Regions from separate parts of the Halomonas marinisediminis genome, predicted to be linked through region 2. Evidence: predicted binding sites of a transcription regulator. Region 2 holds the regulator's gene; the other holds the start of a gene.
What was found. The regulator FNR, encoded in region 2, switches genes on or off when oxygen is low (the NO sensors DNR and NnrR bind a similar motif). The targets are predictions, from matches to a motif close to TTGATNTANATCAA.
Positions count from the first base shown of each region.

Region 1: the regulator FNR is predicted to act here: its motif matches at 4,010-4,023, upstream of ccoM (cytochrome c oxidase subunit CcoM).

Region 1 covers NZ_SLTR01000015.1:29,609-35,737, forward strand. The annotation lists gene E0702_RS11435 (proline--tRNA ligase) at 1-1,340, shown strand, start outside; gene E0702_RS11440 (lytic transglycosylase domain-containing protein) at 1,342-1,989, shown strand; gene E0702_RS11445 (PqqD family peptide modification chaperone) at 1,992-3,008, opposite strand; gene E0702_RS11450 (hypothetical protein) at 3,200-3,616, opposite strand; gene ccoM (cytochrome c oxidase subunit CcoM) at 3,837-3,947, opposite strand; gene E0702_RS11455 (FKBP-type peptidyl-prolyl cis-trans isomerase) at 4,077-4,583, opposite strand; gene rfaH (transcription/translation regulatory transformer protein RfaH) at 4,631-5,164, opposite strand; gene E0702_RS11465 (AmpG family muropeptide MFS transporter) at 5,302-6,129, shown strand, end outside.
Region 2 covers NZ_SLTR01000017.1:61,092-67,220, reverse strand. The annotation lists gene E0702_RS12540 (3'-5' exonuclease) at 1-309, shown strand, start outside; gene ttcA (tRNA 2-thiocytidine(32) synthetase TtcA) at 404-1,321, shown strand; gene fnr (fumarate/nitrate reduction transcriptional regulator Fnr) at 1,463-2,206, opposite strand; gene E0702_RS12525 (radical SAM protein) at 2,287-3,618, opposite strand; gene E0702_RS12520 (sulfite exporter TauE/SafE family protein) at 3,709-4,416, opposite strand; gene ccoS (cbb3-type cytochrome oxidase assembly protein CcoS) at 4,416-4,646, opposite strand; gene E0702_RS12510 (heavy metal translocating P-type ATPase) at 4,643-6,129, opposite strand, start outside.

The sequences.
Region 1 (6,129 bases), on a different contig from region 2:
CGGCCAACTTCTATCAGATCCAGACCAAGTTCCGCGACGAGATTCGCCCGCGCTTCGGGGTCATGCGCTCCCGCGAGTTCATCATGAAGGACGCCTACTCCTTCCATGTGGACGAGGACTCCCTCAAGGAGACCTACCAGGCGATGTATGACGCCTACACGCGAATCTTCACCCGCCTGGGGCTGGACTTCCGCCCGGTAATCGCCGACAACGGCGCCATCGGCGGTACCGGCTCCCACGAGTTTCATGTGCTGGCCGAGTCCGGCGAAGACGACATCGTCTTCTCCACCGACTCCGACTACGCCGCCAACATGGAGAAGGCCGAGGCACTGCCGGCACCGCTGGGCAGCGATGTTCAGCGCGCCGCCCCCGGCGAGGAGCTGCGCCTGGTCGACACCCCCGATGCCAGGACCATCGCCGCCTTGGTGGAGCAGCACGGCCTGCCCATCGAGAAGACCATCAAGACACTGATGGTTCATGCCGCCGAGGGCGGCCTGATCGCCCTGCTGGTGCGTGGTGACCACGAGCTCAACGAGGTGAAGGCCGAGAACCTGCCCGAGGTGGCCGCTCCGCTGACCATGGCCAGTGAAGAGGAGATCCGCGCCGCGGTGGGTGCCGGCCCTGGCTCCCTCGGTCCGGTCAACCTCGAGATGCCGGTCATCATCGACCGTAGCGTGGCACTGATGAGCGACTTCGGTGCCGGCGCCAACATCGACGGCAAGCACTACTTCGGCATCAACTGGGAGCGTGATGTGGCACTGCCCAGCGTGGCCGATATCCGCAATGTGGTCGAGGGCGACCCCTCGCCGGATGGCAAGGGTGTGCTCGCCATCAAGCGCGGCATCGAGGTCGGTCATGTCTTCCAGCTGGGGCAGAAATACTCCGAGGCCATGAACGCCAGCGTGCTGGGTGACGAAGGCCGTGCCATCCACCCCTGGATGGGCTGCTACGGCATCGGTGTCACCCGCGTGGTGGCCGCCGCCATCGAGCAGAACCATGACGACGCCGGCATCATCTGGCCCGACGCCCTCGCTCCCTTCCATATCGCGCTGGTGCCCATGAATGCCCACAAGTCACAGCGCGTACGCGAGGAGTCGGAGAAGCTCTATGCCGAGCTGAGCGCCGCCGGTTTCGAGGTGCTGCTGGACGACCGCGACCTGCGCCCCGGGGTGAAGTTTGCCGACCACGAGCTGATGGGGCTTCCTCACCGCCTGGTGGTGGGCGATCGCGGACTGGACAAGGGTGAACTGGAATACAAGGGACGCCGTGACAACGACGCCACCATGGTGCCGGCCGGGGAGATCCTCGACTTCCTGCGTCAGAAGGTTCAGCTGGGTTAACGTGCAGCGCCCGCTTGTCGCCCTGGTGATAGGCGGGTGGTTGGCGACGGCGTCAGCGGCCGACGAGCAGGGCTTCCTGAGCGCGCTCGAGGCCGACGGCAAGCCGTTGCTGATCCAGCCGCTGCCGCCCGCGCCGCACACCCTTCGCACCACCCTCGACGAGGCGCTCTCTCGCCCTCGCCCACCGGCCGAGGTGTGGGCCGCGCGTCAGTGGCTCAACGCCATGGAGCCCTCACTCGAGCGCTATATCAATGAGCCGGGGCTGCGCCGCGAGCTGCTGCGCCGGGTCTATCACGAAGCGACCCTGGCGGGCCTGCCTCCCGAGCTGGTGCTGGCCCTGATCCAGGTGGAGAGCGCCTTTCGAATCGAGGCGGTCTCCTCTGCCGGGGCGGTTGGGCTGATGCAGATCATGCCATTCTGGATCCGCGAGCTGGGCCTGCCCGCCGATGACCTCAAGGACCCCTGGCGCAATCTGCGCTATGGCTGCACGATACTGGCCCACTACCTGGCGGTGGAGAACGGTGATCTCACCGACGCCCTGGCCCGCTACAACGGCAGCCTGGGCAAGACCTGGTACCCGGAGCGGGTGATGCGCGCCTGGCAGCGCCACTGGCGCCCCGCCGAGGAGCGCCTGACGGTCAGGCGTTGAGGCTATTCACCGCTGGTCACCAGGCCAACATCGGCCAGACCTGCCAACCACCGGCAGACATCCTCGATCACTGGCTCAGCAGGTTGACCGTAATATTCGGCCAGCAGCTCTCCCAACTCCCTCCCGCCAAGCGACTCCTGACCCAGCAGGCGCCAGATCATCGTGCCCGTTTCGTTCAGACGATGTATCTCGCCGCTACCCGACTGAATCAGGAAAAGCTCCCGGCCAAGCGGATAGGTTCGCACCTCCCGGCACGTCACCCAGCGCCGTTGCGCCGGAACCGGGTCATTTATCGCGGGCGCTCCACGTCTGTCAGGTCGAAACCCCTCCCGGCTGCCGACGCCGCAGCCTTGATTTCCCTGCATGCCTCCTTCGAGCGTGGCTCCCAGATGGCGCGCTGCCGTCAGCGGTTCGGCATAGCGCAACAGCAGACAGGGAACACGCTCCATCAGCGGAAGCAGGTGTGCCATCAACGCCTCGGGGCGGGCATGGTAGGCGAAGTTCTGCATCAGCAGCTGCAGCAATCCCTCCCCAGGCTGGAGCCGGATGATATCGGGGCTGGTTAGCCGGTCATCGCGCTCGAGGAGAACCAGGGCACCCACCGCGCATCGCTCACCATGTTCAGCGAGCCCATTGCCCGGCGGCAACACGAAGCGGTAACGTGAATCCTGCGGGCCGGCATGGGCCTCGGCATACTCGACCAACGGCGGCGAGAAGCTCTCGGGAAGCGGCAGACGTAGCCTCGGTGCCATGCCCAGCGCGACACCCTCACCCTCTCGTGTCAGACCCAGAACATCGTCCCCGAACAGCCGATAACCGGCCGCGGAGAAGGCCACCGCCAGAGTGCTCTTGCCGGCCCGATGGCCCTCCGGGAACAGCACCAAACGGCCATCAACTTCGACAGAGGCACAGTGCAGCCCCAGCAGTGAGGCCTCGCGATCGAGATAATCACCACCCAGATCCGCGATCAGGCTGCATACCGCCGCCGTCGAGGTCGGTAACTCGAGTCCGCGGGGCAACCTGGGCGAACGCTGCCAATATCCCCCAGGGCGTCGCCGCAGGCGTATGGCGGGCGCCAACCCCCGGGCTTGCCTGATGGAGGGGGGCCAATGCGCCAGCGCCTGTCTTAGCGCCTCGATGACGTCGGGTGACTCCTCTACACGCAGGCAACGACCGAGACCGGGGAGGGAAATATCAAATGCGCCGTCCCTCATCGCCGATAATCGGGGCGACCAAAGACGATATCCTCGACAATCGTCAACGGGTCTTCGCGATATTCACGCAGGCGGCGACGGTCTCGCTCATATTGCCGACGCGAATGGTAGCGGTCGTCTTTTCTATAGTGACCACCTTCCCGATGATGATAGTGCTCGTGGTAGACCCTCTTCTCCTTCCGGTAACCCCCATCGTAACGACTGGGTCGGGAATAGCTGGGACGCGACCAGCTGGGTCGTGAGTGGCTGGGGCGCGAACGATGCCCCCCGTCCCACGCATGGGCCTGGCCAACACTGAGCAACGTGGGGGCCACATAGGCACTGGCCACTCCTGCCCCCAGAGTGGCAAGCAACCGTCGGCGGCGCTGGCGATGCTGCTCAGCAGCCGTATTCTCATGATCCTGTTGTGACATATCAGCCTCCAGCTTACCCAATAGGCCATAATCGAACACTGTTCATACTAACCATTGAGGAAACGAGAAGTCCCCACCGGACGATCGTTGTCGTATTGTTTTCATGAGCGTTGCAGGATCGCGACACTTCGATGGCCAATAAAAAAAGGCCGACCCGTGAAGGTCGGCCCACTGGGCGGATGGCTCCCCCCTCCCCTGACGACTCGTGCCGTGACTGACTTCAGCGCTTCTTGCGGTGATCCCGCACGATGAAGGTGATCCAGCCACCCATGAAAGCGACCATCATCGCGACGGTGACTAGCCCAAAGACTACAGCGTCATCCAGATACATGTTGATCTCCTCCCCGCCCTGATGTGTTGAATCCACTGTAAGCCGGAACGGCGGGGGGAATTCTGATCTGAATCAAGTTACGCTTCGGCGCCTGCCGGGAGCCATCAGGCAATTGATTCAGGTCAGTTTTCAGAGCAACTTCTTGTCCTCGACCTGGGTGTGATCCGTGTCGGGGGGCAGCGGGTGTCCCTTGGCGAACTCGGCACGGGTGGCATCGCGAACCGTCAGCACCTCGAGCTCATAGCGCAGGGTTTGACCGGCCAGGGGGTGGTTGGTGTCGATCAGCACGCTGTCGTCGCGCACCTCCAGGACGGTGACGATCTGGGGGCCATCATCGCCGGGGGTCTGGAAACGCATGCCAGGCGAGAGCTCGGGGACCGGAAAGGCGTCCCGCCCCACCTCGCGCTTGAGGGCCTCATTACGCAGGCCATAGGCCTCGGCGGGCATCAGGGTCACGGTCAGTTCGGCCCCCTCGGCCTGGCCGTCCAGGGCACGCTCCAGCCCGGCGACGATGTTGTGGTGGCCGTGCAGGTATTCGAGGGGCTGCTGGCGGGCGCGGGAGTCATCGAGGACCCGGCCGTCGGCATCAATCAGCACATAGTGCAGCGTGACGACACACTGGGGAGCGATGGTCATGGGCTTCTCCTGAGTGGGAGGGGATAACGTGACAGGGCGGGGGCGACCTAGCCGCGCCGTAGATTGGCGACCGGCATCTCCAGACGCTGCTGACGCTGCAGCATGTTGAGCAGCACGATGGCGCGCTCTTCCCCCTTGTGGCTCTCGAACACCGCCTGCAGCTCCTTGAAGGGCCCTTCGGTGATCTGCACCACCTCACCGGCCTGGAAATAGAAGTTGGCATCCTGGTCGCGCTCGTTACCCTTGTCGCGCAGGGTCGCCACCAGGCTGTCATCCACGGCGACCGGCGTATCGCCGAAGGTGACCAGTTTCAACACGCCCCGGGTGGAGCGGATCGGCCGCCAGTTGCTGACCAGTCGGTCGAGGCGAATAAACAGATAGTAGGGAAACAGCGGCTCGGTGACCCAGGTCAGCTTGCCGCGGCGCTTCTTCTGAACGTCGAGTACCGGATGGAAGACCTCGAAGCCCTGGTTGAGCAGATTCTCGGTGGCGCGAAAGGATTCGCCCCCCTTGCACTGGATCACATACCAGCGCGGCACGGCCGCATCCTCTTCCTGGCGGATCGTATCGCTCTCCTTCATGGGGTCTCCCGTCGCTCTGGATGCTGGTATCACTGCCGGGGCTCTGCAACAATCGCTCGTTGCTTGTGCGCCCCGCTTGCGGGCCGGGCGCCCGGCGAAAGAGGCGAGGATTCTAACACCGTTGCAAGGAGAGCCCCATGCCGACGCCACCCGTGCAGAGAAGCTGGCAAGATGCCCTGGCGATCTATCTGCGTGCGCCTGTCATCACCATGCTGTTCCTGGGCTTCTCCGCCGGCCTGCCCTTCCTGCTGGTGTTCTCCACGCTGTCGGCCTGGCTGCGCAGCGACGGTGTCGAGGTGGCGGCGATCGGCTTCTTCGCCTGGATCGGCATGCTCTATTCGATCAAGTTCTTCTGGGCGCCAGTGGTGGACCGCCTGCCACTGCCGTTGCTGACTCGCCGCCTCGGCCAGCGCCGCGGCTGGATGCTGCTGGCTCAGGCAATGATCGTCGCCGGGCTGGTGGGGCTCGCCGGAATCGACCCGCTCGGGCAGCTGCCCCTGGTGGCCGCCTTCGCCCTGCTGGTCGCCTTCGGCAGCGCCACCCAGGATATCGCCATCGATGCCTTCCGCATCGAGTCGGCGCCTGAGGACATCCAGGCGGCCATGGCCTCCACCTATATCATCGGCTACCGGGGCGGGCTGCTGGCCGCCGGCGCCGGCGCCCTCTACGTGGCCTCGTGGCTCTCCTGGGAGGCCGCCTACCTGAGCATGGCGGCACTGGTGGGCATCGGCATCATCACGGTGCTGGTGCGCCCGGAACCCGAGCGGCTCTCGCTGAGCACGCAGTTGATCCACGAGCCACGCGTGCGCGCCTTCCTGCGGGCCAGTCGCGGAAGACCCAAGCCCCTGCGGCGCCTGGGCGCCTGGGTGATCGGCGCCATCGTCTGCCCCTTCACCGACTTCTTTACCCGCTATCGGCACAAGGCCCTGTGGCTGCTGCTCTTCGTGGCGGTATTTCGCATCAGC
Region 2 (6,129 bases):
CGGCTGCTCGACTTCGTCGGCAATCGCCCTCTCGTGGGCTGGCATCTGGGCTTTGACCTGGCGATTCTCAACCGTGAGCTGCGTCCGCGTTTCGGCTTCGAGCTACCCAACGCCACCGTGGATGTGGCCCAGCTGTGGCGGCGCCGACTGCGACGTCGGCACCCGGCAATCGATAACCTGCCGCGCTTCGAGAGTGCCGCCGAGCGCCTGGGAGTGCCGGTCATGGGGCGCAATACCGCCCTGGGGGATGCGGTGACCACCGCGCTGATGTTCCTGCGCCTGGAGCGCGCTGACGCCGCCGGGAGTTAGTCGGCACGAGTGGCGTCTGGCGTCGCCTGGCGCTGTCGCCGATGGTAGGATGGGCGCCTTTCCATTTTTGCCCGCACTGGCAGCGCCAAGACCTATGCAAGACGCCGTGACCTTCGACCCCCGCGAACGCGATAGCGCGCCCCTCACCCACTCCGGGCCAGCCTCGCCCCAGCAGCAGCCCGGTACCCAGGACAAGCGTGAATTCAACAAGCTGCAGAAGCGGCTGCGTCGCCTGGTAGGCAATGCCATCATCGACTACGGCATGATTCATGAGGGAGATCGGGTGATGGTGTGCCTGTCCGGTGGCAAGGACAGCTACACCCTGCTCGAGATCCTACGCAATCTGCAGCGCAACGCCCCGGTCGACTTCTCGCTGGTGGCGGTGAATCTCGATCAGAAGCAGCCCGGCTTTCCCGAGCATGTGCTGCCCGAGTACCTGGAGACTACCGGGGTCGACTATCATATCCTCGAGCGCGACACCTATTCGGTGGTCAAGGAGAAGACCCCGGAAGGCAAGACCACCTGTGCGCTCTGCTCGCGGCTGCGCCGCGGCTCCCTGTATGGGTTCGCCGAGCAGATCGGTGCCAACAAGATCGCCCTGGGGCACCACCGCGAGGATATCCTCGAGACCCTGTTCCTCAACATGTTCTTCGGCGGCAGCCTCAAGTCGATGCCGCCGAAGCTGCTGTCCGACGATGGCCGGAACATGGTGATTCGGCCGCTGGCCTATTGTCGGGAGGCGGACATTGCCGAGTTTGCTCGGCAGATGGCGTTTCCGATCATCCCCTGCAACCTGTGTGGCTCTCAGCCCAACCTGCAGCGTCAGGTGGTCAAGGAGATGCTGGCGGAGTGGGAGGCGAAGCATCCCGGGCGCCTGGAAAGCATGTTCAAGGCGGTGACCAATGTGGCGCCTTCACAGCTGGCCGACCGTGAGTTGTTTGACTTCGCCGGGCTGGAGGAGAAGCAGGCCAGGATGCAGGCCAGCCGGATCGATATCCAGCAAGAGCTATAAGCTTGAAGAGCGGCGCTCCGCGCCTGGAAGAGCCGGGCTTCGCCCGGAGCTGGAAGAGCACCTGCTTCGCTGGCTCAAGCTTGAAGAACAGGACTTGACGCCTTTGGCAGCGAAGTCATGCTGCTTTTCCAGCTTCCTGCTTTAGTGCGCCCCCTCCTCCTCGGCCAGACGGGTGAGCGCCGGCAGATCGAGGATATTCACCTCGCGCCCCGAGACGGCGACCAGGCCCTGGGTCTGGAAGCGGCCGAGGATACGGCTTACCGTCTCCACCGCCAGGCCCAGGTAGTTGCCGATATCGGCCCGCGCCATGGAGAGGCGGAAGCTGTAGGGCGAGTAGCCGCGGCGGCGGAAACGCTCGGAGAGGCTGGTGAAGAAGCTGGCCAGGCGCTGGTCGGCGGTCTTGCGCGAGAGCAGGCGCATCATGCGGCGGTCATCGCGCAGCTCCTTGCTCATGCTGCGGTAGAGTTGTCCGCGCAGCTCCGGCATCGACTCCGCGAGGTGGTCCAGGCGGTCGAAGGGAATCTCGCAGACGGTGGTGGTCTCCAGTGCCACCACTGTACCCGGGTAGCATTGTTCGTCGATGCCGTCGAGGCCCACCAGTTCGCTGGGGAGATAGAAGTTGGTCAGCTGGTCTTCGCCACTGCCCTCGGTGGTGACCTGCTTGAGGCTGCCGGAGCGAACCGCGAAGACGCTGGAGAAGGGGGTGTCCTGGCGGAATAGCGCCTCGCCCTTCTTGAGTGGTGCGCGACGCCGGATGATGGCGTCGAACTGGTCCATGTCGTCCACCTCGAGTGCCAGAGGCAGGCAGAGAGAGCTGAGACTGCACGTCTGACAGCGCGTCTCCTGTAGTACGGATCGCCGCCGACCGGTGAGAGTATCCGCCATGGCCCTTTCCTTCTTGATCGTGGTCATGGGCCCATTATGGAGCAAAGTGCAGGCAGGGCAAACTATGCGGGGCTCGGCGGCTAGGGGAGGGCGAGGGCCTCAAGGATGTCGGGCAGCCGCCAGTGTCCCTCGGCGGTCAGCGATACTCCCTCAATCGTCATCTCGATCAGTCCCTCCGCGTGGAGCCTCTCGAGGTGTGGGCTCGGCGGCAGGTCGGCAGGGTCGACGCCACGGCCACACAGCAGGGTCTCGCGTGTCGCGCGGTGGCGTCGTTCATCGGCCGTCAGGCGGGCGCCGCGTGCGGTTGGCAGTTGGCTGTTATCGAGTGCCGATTCGTATGCCGCCAGCGTACCGGCGTTACGAACCCAGAGGTCGCCGATACGGCTGGTGGCGTTCACGCCGAGCCCCAGCAGATCACCCGCTTGCCCCCGGGTAAAGCCAAGCGGACCATGCCCCAGAGTGCCGCTGGCCTGGGCCTGTGCCAGGGGGTCGTTGCGGCGCGTGTAGAGGCCCAGGCCGATATGGACATAGCCGGCGGCGTCGAGCCGGGCGCGAGCCACGGCCAGCAGCTGCCGGCGGGTCGAGGCGTCGGGTAGCCAGTCACGGTGGATGGCGCGCTGGGCAGGGTGGTGCTCCGGGCGATGCCGATAGCGGTAGAGGCGGATGCGTGCCGGGACCATGCCGATGACCTGCTCGAGGGTATCGACGAGCCCTTGAGGTGTCTGGAAGGGTAGCCCCAGCATCAGCGACATCGTCAGCTCCCGGAAGCCCAGGCGGTCGGCCTCGTCGACCAGCGACTCGGTCAGGGCCCTCGGCTGTAGGCGGTTGATGGCCTGTTGTACACGTGGATCCAGTTCCTGCACCCCCAGGTTCAGGCGGTTGAAGCCCAGCGCTTGCAGATGGCGCAGGGTCAGCATATCGGTCTCTCGTGGGTCGAGGTCGATGCTGAAGTCCCGCTCCCGGGCACCGGAGAGGCCGAGGCGGGCGTCCAGGCGATCGAAGAGGTCACTCATCTGGTCCAGGGAGAGAAAGGCCGGGGGGGCGCCACCCCAGTGCAGGCGAGATACCGGCGGCAGGCCGCTGAGCCGACGCCGAGCCAGTACCATTTCGCGGTCTAGGCGGGAGAGATAGGGGTCGGCCTGGCGACTGCTGCGGGAGGAGACGCACTGGCTGGCGCAGAAGCGGCAGGCATGGTGGCAGAAGGGTAGGCGCACCTTGATCGCCAGGGGTGCCTCGGCCGGACGCTCGGCGAGGGCCATTTCCAGTGCCTGGGCGCCGATGCCGTCGTGATAGTGGTGCGGGGCAGGGTAGGCGACCTCCGCGGCCGTTACCAGGTCGCCCACGCCGGGCAGCGGCTCTCGAGCAGGACTCGAGGCCCCGGCGGGGACGGTGTGCTTGGCAGGAACGGGCATGGGGCGACTCCGCTGATGGATCTACTCCCCATGCTAGGGCGTGGTGCCGAGACCGGCGTTGAGCTGCGTCAACCCCGCGTGGAATAGTGCTCAGCCGGGATGGTGGGGGCCTCCCCCGGGAGCCAGCAACCATAGCTGCCAGAGCGCGAAGGCGATGATGGAGAGCGCGGCAAGGGTGCGGGTGGCCCGGTGGCGGATCAGCCGGCTCAGCTGGCGCGCGGCAAAGCCGGTGGCCAGCAGGGCCGGCAGGGTGCCTAGTCCGAAGGCGCCCATCAGCAAGGCGCCGCGCAGCGGATCCGCCATGGCCAGGCTCCAGGTCAGCATGGAGTAGACCAGCCCGCAGGGCAGCCAGCCCCATACCGCCCCCAGCGCCACTGCCTGGGGGAGCTTGACCACCGGCATCAGCCGGCGCCCCAGTGGCTCCAGATGGCGCCACAGGCGCCTGCCCAGGGCCTCGATCCCCAGCAGCCCCTTCCACCAGTCGGCGATATAGAGCGCCATAAGGATCAGCATCAGGGCGGCGAGCCCCTGCAGGATAAGGCGCGCGGGGGCGGTCAGCGAGAGCAGGGTGCCGAGCGACGCCGCCAGGACGCCGGCGATCATGTAGCTGGTGATGCGGCCCAGGTTGTAGCCCAGCAGCAGGCCCGAGAGGCGCGCCGGAGAGCGCATGCTGGGTGGCACCGCGAAGGAGAGGGCGCTCATGATGCCGCCGCACATGCCGATGCAGTGGGCACCGCCAAGCAGGCCGAAGACGAAGGCGGCGGCGAAAGGCGGCAGGTCCAGTCCGGTCGGGTCCATCAGCGCGTCTCGTCCGATGGCTCGGAGGTCGGCGATGTGGTGACGTCATCCTTGCCGCCGCTCCTGCGCTCCTCCGTGGGGCGGTCATTGTCGTCCTCATCGAAGAGAATGCGGTAGGCGGGTCCTTCCAGATCCTCGAACTGGTCGTGCTTCACCGCCCAGAAGAAGGCCCACAAGGCCAGGCCCAGCAGGATCAGGGTCAGTGGTATCAGCAGGTAGAGAATAGTCATGCGGTGCGGGGTTCCGAAGGTGTAGCCACCTCCTGTGGCAGTGGGGTGTGGCGAGTCAGACGCAGAGCGTTGCCGACCACCACCAGCGAGCTTGCCGACATGCCGATGGCCGCAATCCAGGGCGTGACGAAGCCCATCATGGCCAGCGGCAGGGCGCCGATATTGTAAACCAGCGCCCATCCGAGGTTCTGCTTGATGATGCGGCGCGTGGCGCGGCTGACGGCGACGGCCTCGACGATACGCATCAGGCGCGGGCCCAGCAACACGGCATCGGCGCGGGTGCGAGCCAGGTCCGTGGCGCCGTTCATGGCGATGGCCACATCGGCACCCGCCAGCACCGGTACATCGTTGATGCCGTCGCCGACCATGGCGACGCGCTCACCCGCGGCCTGCAGCTGGCGCAGGCGCGCAAGCTTGCCTTCCGGGCTGACCCCGCCGTGCCACCGCGCGATACCCAGCCGCTCGGCCATGCGGGCGGTGGCGTCGGCGCTGTCGCCGGAGAGCAGCTCCACCTTCAATCCCAGCGACCTCAGTGCGGCGACGGTGTCGACGGCGTCCTCTCGCAGGCGGTCGCTCAGGCTGAACCAGGCCCGGGGCCGCCCGGCTTCGCTCAGCAACAGCCACTGGCCATCGCCCGGGGGTGCCAGGGGCTGGTCGGGGGCGGCGAACTCCGGCTTGCCGAGCCGCCACCGACGGTTGTGAAGGGTGCCCTCCAGCCCCAGTCCCGGGCGGTTGATGATCGCCTCGGCGCTCAGGCGGTGATCACGGTAGGGGCCGAAGGCCCGCGCGATGGGGTGCTCGGACTGGGTTTCCAGGGCCGCGGCGATGCGGGTCAGCGCCTCCTCGTCAAGGTGATTGGTGTCAAGACCTTCGCTGTCCCGGACTCGCCGGACCTCGACCAGGGTCATTTCACCGGCGGTCAGGGTGCCGGTCTTGTCGAAAACCACTCGGTCGAGATTCGACAGCGTCTCCAGGGCGTCGGCGCGGGTGATCAGTACGCCGCGTCGACGCAGCTGGCCATGGGCCGCCGTCAGCGCGGTGGGGGTAGCCAGGGCCAGTGCACAGGGGCAGGTGATTACCAGCACCGAGAGGGTTACCCAGAAGGCGCGCTGAGGATCGATAAACCACCACAGGGTGCCGACCACCACGGAGAGGATCAGCACCTGCAGCACGAAGTGGTGGGCGAGGCGGGCGGTATGCTCCGCAATCTTGGGGCGGTGGGCGAAGGCGCGGTCGGTCAGGTCGACGATGCTGGCGGCCCTGGCGTCCTTACCCGCGCGGGTCACACGGATGATCAGCGGGCTGGTGATGTTCTGGCTGCCACCGGTCACGCTGTCGCCGAACGCGCGACTGACCGGCAGGGTCTCGCCGGTCAGCATGGATTCATCGAGGCTGGACTCGCCGTCCTCGATGATGCCGTCGGCGGGTACCCCGTGGCCGGGCTTGACCAGTACGCGGTCGCCCTCGTGCAGGTCGCTGGCGG